DNA from 2 places in the Neobacillus camarae genome. Region 1 is predicted to be linked to the other one. Evidence: riboswitches for the same ligand, from Rfam matches in the RefSeq annotation. Region 1 holds a riboswitch; the other holds the start of a gene.
The links. A riboswitch is a leader RNA that binds a small molecule or an ion and turns the genes downstream of it on or off. The one in region 1 is predicted to bind preQ1.
Positions count from the first base shown of each region.

Region 2: it holds a riboswitch for preQ1, as region 1 does, so the genes downstream of both, ACY8D0_RS01010 (QueT transporter family protein) here and queF (preQ(1) synthase) in region 1, are expected to answer to the same signal.

Region 1 is NZ_JBUCKX010000004.1:711,534-715,962, forward strand. Features, by position in the region: gene ACY8D0_RS24760 (YhfC family intramembrane metalloprotease) at 1-461, shown strand, start outside; gene ACY8D0_RS24765 (SDR family oxidoreductase) at 510-1,427, opposite strand; gene ACY8D0_RS24770 (hypothetical protein) at 1,606-1,779, shown strand; PreQ1 riboswitch class I at 1,934-1,980, shown strand; gene queF (preQ(1) synthase) at 2,095-2,595, shown strand; gene ACY8D0_RS24780 (queuosine precursor transporter) at 2,611-3,255, shown strand; gene ACY8D0_RS24785 (phosphatase PAP2 family protein) at 3,322-3,855, opposite strand; gene ACY8D0_RS24790 (NUDIX hydrolase) at 4,095-4,429, shown strand, end outside.
Region 2 is NZ_JBUCKX010000001.1:212,864-217,292, forward strand. Features, by position in the region: gene ACY8D0_RS01000 (IS200/IS605 family accessory protein TnpB-related protein) at 1-43, shown strand, start outside; gene ACY8D0_RS01005 (DinB family protein) at 356-901, opposite strand; gene ACY8D0_RS01010 (QueT transporter family protein) at 1,012-1,548, opposite strand; PreQ1 riboswitch class I at 1,555-1,599, opposite strand; gene gndA (NADP-dependent phosphogluconate dehydrogenase) at 1,981-3,393, shown strand; gene ACY8D0_RS01020 (DoxX family membrane protein) at 3,594-4,109, opposite strand.

The DNA.
Region 1 (4,429 bases):
GCGGCATTTCCTTTGGTGTCGGTTGGGGCGGTATTGAAGCAGTGGCCCTGGTGCTAATGACGGTTATACCCTATCTCCTGTTTGCCTTCATGATCAATGCAGGTACATTAGACAGTGAATTGGGGGGCAAATTACCAAGCGAACAAATGGCTGTGATTAAAGATGCTGTCTTATCTCATGGTGTTTCCTTTTATTTATGGGGTCTGTCTGAGCGGTTCTTTGCCGTATTTATGCAAATCGGTTTTAGCTTACTGGTACTAATCGGAGTTGTAAAAAAGAAATTCATTTATGTCATTTATGCGGTTCTCTTTCATGCGGTCATTGATTTTCCAGTCGTTTTTTGGCAAATGGGGAAAACCCAAAGTTTATGGGGGATCGAACTGTATATGGCAGTCATCGGTGTGATCGGGATGGTATTTATTAAAAAAGCAAAGCAATGGCTTCCAGGTTCCTTTGAATAGAGCGCGAAGGCTCCATCGATTAGGGATGGTGCCTTCTTTACATCAATATTAAGATGAAGTGATTTGGCCGCCGTTCACATGAATGGTTTGGCCGGTAACAAATCGTGAATCGTCCGAGGCTAGGTAAACATAGGCAGGGGCGAGTTCGAAGGGCTGTGCTTGCCGCTGCATAGGATTGCCGGCAAGCGGAACCTGGTCGGCTGAAAAGCTTGAAGGAATCAGCGGTGTCCAGACGCGGCCGGGGGCAACCGCGTTTACGCGAATGCCCTTCTCCACTAAATTATTGGCCAGTGCCCGGGTAAAACCAACATTCGCGGCCTTTGTCGCCGAATAATCAATCAGCTGGTCATTTCCGTAATACGCCACGACGGAGGCGGTGTTAATAATCGAACTGCCGGCCTTTAAATGGTGAAGGGCTTGCCGTGTGATATAAAAATGGGAGTAAACATTGACTTTAAAGGTCGTGTCGAACTGCTCATCGGAAATGTCCAACAGGCTTAATTGCTGGAACTGGACCCCGACATGGTTGACAAGAACATCAAGTCCGCCAAAGGTCTGGACGGTACGTTCCACAATATCGATGCATTGCTGTTTATTTCTTAGGTCGCCGGGCAGCAATAAGCAGCGTTGTCCTAGCTCTTCAATTCTGGACTTGGTCCGGTTGGCATCTTCGTGTTCGTCTAAGTACGATATCGCGATATTAGCCCCCTCTTTGGCAAATGCAATTGCCACCGCTGCCCCGATGCCGCTGTCACCCCCTGTGATGAGTGCGGTTTTTCCGGACAGTTTGCCACTGCCGCGATAGTTGGGGTTTTCAATAATGGGCCTGGGAACCATTAAGCTTTCCACGCCAGGCTGGCGCAGCTGCCGCTGCTCGGGAACGGTGAGCGGGATATCTTCATACCGCGTTATTTTTCCGTAATGGGGATACAGCGGGTAGGATTGATTTTGCTGATCTTCTGGCACGGATAAATCCTCCTCGTAAAAAAACAGTTTGCGGTAACATATGGTATTTAGGCTTAATGCGTGCCTGGCCATTGCATGGGCGTGAGGATTGCCATTCAATTTATTAAACCGGGGACGGGCTCGCTGCAAGGGACTTTTGAATATCGTTAAATAAAAAGCATCTGCGGAGGAGATCACATTGACCTACTTGCATTACAGCCCTGAAGTCAAATACTTATTAATCAATCATTCTAATGAAAAAGTAGAAGTGCTATACGCATCCAACCCCTACGCGTTCCGGCTGCCGCTCATCGGCACCAGACCGCCTTACTACACAAATCCCAGGTATGAACAACATTATCCAATTATATAATGGGGCCTGTCCCCCGGCGCGTTAATGCGTTACCATAGCGGGGGCCTGTCCCCCAGCGCGTTAAAGGACCAAAGTTGGAAAATTTTTATTTGAGATTTAGTGTTGACGACTATGTGATTGTTCTTTATCATATAGTGAAGTGAATACCCGATAAACGGGAGAGGTTCATAGCGGAAACCCTCTATAAAAAACTATGGATACATGACAATCAGCCATGTCCATACGGATGTGGCTTTTTATGTGGTTATCTTTAGTTATTTATGGAATGCTTGAACGAGAACTCTCCTGTTTACTACCATTACAGGAGGTTTTTTTATGTCTGGACGCACATCCGATCAAGGATTAAACGATTTAACTTTATTAGGTAATCAAGGCACTGCTTATTCATTTGATTATGCCCCTGAGGTGTTGGAGGCGGTTGATAACCTCCACGTGGACCGCGATTATTTTGTCAAATTTAACTGCCCGGAGTTTACGAGCCTATGCCCGCTGACCCGCCAGCCGGATTTCGCGACGATCTATATTTCTTATATTCCGGATCAAAAAATTGTGGAAAGCAAATCTCTTAAGCTGTATTTATTCAGTTTTAGAAATCATGGTGATTTTCACGAAGACTGTGTCAATATCATCATGAATGATTTAATTGAACTGCTTGACCCGCGCTACATTGAGGTTTGGGGCAAATTCACTCCTCGCGGCGGCATTTCCATCGACCCGTGGTGCAATTACGGGAAGCCGGGAACGAAGTACGAAAAAATGGCCGATTTCCGCTTGATGAACCATGACCTCTACCCTGAAAAAGTAGATAACCGCTAAGAGGAGGAGAAACCAATGGTATTTTATCTGAATGGAATTTTTGTAGGTTTATTGATTCTCGCCAACATTGTAGCCGTTAAGTTATTCAGTATTGGCACGATGGCCATGCTGCCGGCTGCCGTGATTGTTTATATCTTTACGTATCCGATCGTCGACTCCATTGTTGAGGTATATGGCAGAAAGGCTGGCCAGAGAACAGTACAATCCGGATTAATCACCCAGATTCTGGCGCTGATTTTTATCGCAATCACGGTCCATCTCCCGGCAGCCCCCGTTTTTCAAAACCAAACAGCATTTGAGACGATTTTAAACGGAAGCTTCCGGGTCATTGTCGCAAGTTTAGTATCTTATGCTGTCAGCCAGAACCTGGACGTTCTGGTGTTCAACAAGTTAAAGGCAAAGCACGGGCAAAAAAAGCTTTGGCTCCGCAATAACGCCTCCACCATGTTGAGCCAGTTAATTGATACAACTATCTTTATTTCAATAGCCTTTTATGGCACCATGCCCATTGCGGCATTGGGCGGGCTAATCTTGACACAATACCTGTTTAAATTCTTTGCATCCATTCTGACCACGCCAATCGTTTATCTGCTGGTTTATTTGATTCGCAGGCAGGAACCAGCTATGGCGACTCAGAATCAACCAATTCAGGAAGCCTAATCGTATAGAGAGGACGCCTCTCCTGCTTCTTTTAGATGAAAAGTGAAGCAGAAGAGGCGTCCTTATTTATGCGCACAATAACAAGTAGCTAAAACATCCGGCGCATATGCCGAGAAGGGCACCGGCAAGGACATCGGATGGATAGTGGAGTCCCAGATAAATCCGTGATAACCCTACACTAAGACCAATTAGGACAAAAAGGAAAGAAAACTCGGGGACGGATAGGATATAGGGAGTCAAAATGGCAAAGATAGCCGTCGTATGACCAGAAGGAAACGAGTGATCCTTTAGAGGATTCTCTGGAAACTTGGTGCTTTCTAATGTTAAGTAGGGTCTTTTTCTAGGAAACAGCACTTTTGCCAGATGAACCGGGATATGGCTGGACGATAAGGCAAGAGCACTAGCAATCGCCAGCAGCCGGGTTTCTTTGGACCATGCAACGAAAAAAAGAAGGATGACAGTTGTAATCGTAAATCTTGCTCCACCTAGATGTGTTACGTTACGAAAAAACAGATTCAGCCACACCCGCTCAAAATAACGATTAATCTTATGAAAAATTCGACACTCAAAACCATAAAGCACATGTAATATTCTTATCATTGCTGCGCTCTCCTTCATATGATTTCAATTCATCCCTACTCACGGATCAGGCTATCGGAGCATCGTTTCCAGAAGCTTTTGTTAAATGAAACTGTCAAAAATAGTACTTATCTCTATTATATTTGAGAAGGGATGTCCTTTTTTTAACTTTAAGTTAAGAACGTGTAAAGACTTTGTATAAAGTCAATCCATAAAAAGAAATACTCGTGATACAATAGTATCCAGTGAGGTGAAGGAGAATGGTATGGAAAGTAAATCGTTCGACGAAACAAAAGGCTGACCGGTTTGAGATTACGATCGATGAAGTGGAATTGCCAAACGGAGAGGAAAAGCTTTTTTCTTATGTGGACTTTGCGAAAGGGGTATGCATTTTCCCGATTGCTAGAAATAATCAAATCTTGTGCTTAAAACAATATCGTCACGCATTAAAAGACTGGCAATGGGAGCTCCCAGCCGGAATGATTGACCTGGAAGATGCTTCGCCACTTGAAGCCGCAAAGCGGGAGTTGGAGGAAGAAACAGGCTACACAGCCGAGCACTGGATGGACCTGGGCAGCTTCTATCCATCCCCTGG
Region 2 (4,429 bases), on a different contig from region 1:
TGATTTTCAGGATAAAATTGAGCTGTTAAAAGCCGATATTTAGTGAATGGAAATTGGAGCAACGCTTCCTTTTTACCTGCAAGGAAGAAAAGGACCACGTACTCCAATATAAGTCAAGTCATAACCATTTGATTCACCAGCGTGGCTAACAGCCTTTCTAGAGTATCAACAGGTATCCTGTGCCGTGTATATGGCATTGTGACGGGAACGAAGAAGTTTATTGAAGTTAAAAGACTTCTTTGGACGGATGTTCCCATTCTGGAATTAGGGCGTGATTCCCTAACGCTATTCGCAAAAAACTCTGTTCGTTTTGCGTGCTAAACGAATAATCAATCGTTTAGAACACATAGATTTCTTATTGTACATGGATGTCTATGTTATTAGGAACGGTTAAATATCTATCGGTAACTATGTTTCGATGATGCATTTCATGCCCTGCAATGATATAGGCGATTGCCCGTGCAGTAACTTCCATTTCATTGGCAAGGCCTACGTTGGCCCAAGCAGATTCAGGCATATTTTGAACTAATGTAATGGTGGCGTTCCGTACGGCTGTGAAGTCTTCTAGAATTTTTTTTACAGGCAATTGTCTCACTTCTGATCCGGTTACAAATATCGTTTCATCAAACCCGGCCAACGGAGTCCGGTCGCCGCGTCCAATGCGCAGGAGGCGGTAAGTCATAATTCTCTCCGTATCGGTCATGTGGCCCAGAACTTCTTTAATGCTCCATTTATTTGGCGCGTAACGAAAATCCGCGTCATTTTCGGAAATATTGTTAAATAGTTCAGTTACTTGTTTCAGATTTTCCTTTAAAATTTGCAGCAGGTCACCATCCGGAACCAACTGTACGTATGGAACATAGTATTCTGGATATTCATTTTCATTAGGACGTTTCATCATTTTACTTTCTCCCTTCCTCTTTCAGTTCTTCTTTATTTTATTGTTTATTGAAAAGAATTTCCAATTAAAAAAGAGGCTGGCGCATCTATTGATGTACCAGCCTTTTTAGGTTATAACATTTTATTAAAATGAACACGTTTATTGATGGCATACATAATTGGCATGCCCACTGCCATGACAACCAGTTCTCCTGCTGCTGTGGTTAACCATGTAAATAAAAATGGCAGGTCAAATGCAAGCTGTAGTTCGAGAGCAATCAAGAACATCGTAAAGGTAAAGACAATGGTATTGACTATCATCCGTGTCCAGATGCCTTTAATAAATCGTGAGCACAAAATCGTAATCAATAAGGCAATGAGGGACTGGCCGACACCGAAAATCAAGTCGTAGGCCTTCATTGGCGAAAAGAATAAATTGGTTAGAAAAACACCAAGAATAATTCCATACAAATATTTTTTGTTGAAAACGATCAGATGGTTAAACATCTCCGATACGCGAAATTGAACCTGGGTGAACCCAAACGGCTGGATGAGTGCCGATACAGCAATATACAATGCCGCAACAATCCCGTTTACCACAATTTCCTGCACTCTGCTGTGCGTTTTTCCGGATGCGATAGGGGCACCCAATGTATTATTTTTCTCCATATTCACTTCTCCTTAGTTTTTTATAGTGGGAGGTTCTCGAACCACTTAAAAAAATGCCTGCAATCTAATATATTAATATAAATGAAGTTTATGGTCAATTTATTTTTTTCTGTTGCGCTCTAATTAGGTTGTTGATTTCTGCTCCAGGCACTCAGCAAACCTGCGGGCGTGCCGAGGGGGCTCCCCTGCCCCGTACACCCGCAGGAGTCGAGCGCATTCCGCCCTAATCATCAGAACTTATTCTTTAAAAGCCGAGAAGTGTTCCATTAAAATGATTTTATTAAGTAGAATTGGCATCACTTGGACAAACTATTTATGCTCAAAAGCTAATCTCTATTTAAATTTTTTCTACAATATATAGGCACATTTATTGTCAACTGGGAAAGAATATGGTTATCTAAATTAGGATGAAGAAAGAAAGAGGGATTACATATGTCGAAACAACAAATTGGCGTTATCGGCTTGGCCGTCATGGGTAAAAACCTTGCCCTGAATATTGAAAGCCGCGGTTATTCTGTGGCTGTATTCAATCGTTCTTACGACAAAACGGAAGACTTTATGAATAACGAGGCAAAGGGCAAAAATTTCGCCGCAGCTAAAACGATTGAGGAATTTGCCAACTCCTTAGAAAAGCCAAGAAAAATCTTAATTATGGTTAAAGCAGGCGCTGCAACGGATGCCACGATTGAGCAGCTTAAGCCATACCTTGAGGAAGGCGATATTCTTATTGACGGGGGAAATACTTTCTTCCAGGATACGATGCGCCGCAACAAAGAACTGGCGAATGCGGGCTTCCATTTTATCGGTACAGGGGTATCGGGCGGGGAAGAAGGCGCATTAAAAGGTCCTTCCATCATGCCTGGTGGCCAAAAGGAAGCATATGATCTTGTCCAGCCGATTTTAGAAGCGATTTCCGCCAAAGTAAATGGCGATCCTTGCTGTACATACATAGGGCCAAATGGTGCCGGACACTATGTCAAGATGGTTCACAACGGGATTGAGTATGGCGATATGCAATTGATTTGTGAAGCTTATTTTATCCTAAAAAATGTCTTAGGCTTAAATGCGGAAGAACTCCACAGCGTGTTCTCTGAGTGGAATAAGGGTGAACTGGACAGCTATTTAATTGAAATCACAGCGGATATCTTTACGAAAATCGATGAAGAAACCGGCAAACCATTAGTTGATTTGATTTTGGATACAGCCGGACAAAAAGGAACAGGCAAATGGACCAGCCAAAATTCTTTGGATTTGGGTGTGCCGCTGCCGCTCATTACTGAATCGGTTTATGCCCGGTTTATTTCAGCCATGAAAGAAGAGCGTGTCCGGGCCAGCAAAATATTGACAGGTCCTGAGACAAGTACGTTTGAAGGCGACAAGAAAGAATTGGTTGAAGCTGTTCGTAAGGCTTTGTATATGAGTAAAATTTGTTCATATGCCCAAGGTTTCGCCCAAATGCGCGCGGCATCCGAGGAGTACGATTGGAATCTCCGCTACGGCGATATTGCGATGATTTTCCGGGGCGGCTGTATTATTCGTGCCCAATTCCTGCAAAAAATTAAAGATGCGTACGACCGTGATCCGGAGATTGCGAACCTCTTACTGGATCCTTACTTCAAGGAAATTGTGGAGTCTTATCAATCGGCTTTGCGTAAGGTGGTTGCTTCTGCAGTGGAACGTGGAATTCCAGTGCCGGCTTTTGCCAGTGCGATTTCGTACTATGACAGCTACCGTACAGAAACGCTGCCAGCCAATCTGTTGCAGGCGCAACGTGACTACTTTGGAGCCCACACTTATCAACGGGTGGACAAAGAAGGCATCTTCCATACAAATTGGATGGAATAATGTAACCGTGAAGAAGTGTATCCCAATGTGTAAGGGGTGCACTTCTTTTTTGATTATATTGGTTCTATGTATCGGCAATAATGTGGATTTTTTGTTCCTATATGAGACCGGGTTCACCTTACCGGCGTTTTCCTTTTTTTGAAAAAAACAAAAAAGACGATTCAGGAAATCTGAATCGTCTTTTGCTGTCTTAGATGTATTTAAGCAGTTGGTTTTTGCTTTTCAACTTCAGCTTTCCGGCTGCTGAATTTTCTAATGAATGGGATAACCCAGCGGTCCAATCCAATTCTGCCAGCGTTGTAGCCTGCGGTTAGGATGATGAAGCCTAAGAAAATGTCTTTAGGGTTAGATGATACTGTACCGGCCAAGAAGAACGCGAAATTCATCACTAAACCGAAGAACATGGCAGCGGTTGTCAGGCATCCCAGGATTAAGCCAAGACCGATTAACAATTCTCCCCAAGGAACAATGAAGTTGAACAGATCGACGTTTGGTAAAGCGAAACCATCCAAGAATTTAACGTACCAGCCAAATAGGACATCGCCTTCAGGACCTTTTACCGGGTTGGCGATCGCTCCTTTTAGGAAACCGGAAGCATCGAAGCCGCCTGTGAGTTTATGAAAACCGGCTGTAAACCAAGTATATCCAAGATATAAACGCAACACCGTTAGAATGATAGCAGAGACTTTGTTTTCCCGTAAAATTTGGTTAAACATTTTGTTTTCCACCCTTCCACCTTTTTTGTTTCTCTTTACACTTCTAATATATAGTAATTTTTGGTAAAGAACACGGCTGTAGTAGTAAGTTCAAAGTTTGTTCGAAATGTTATGACAGACTGGTGAATAATGGAAAATCGAATGAAACGCCATCCCATCCCCAATAGGTTCACGTGCTTTAAGGCAAGTTCATTTAGTAGGATTTTTTTAAGGCGAAGACTTCCTGCATACAAAAAATTCCAATTTTTTCCCAACTCGTAATTACAATAAACTTATTGATTTATCTGAAAATTGGAAATAAACTCGTTATTACAACCGAT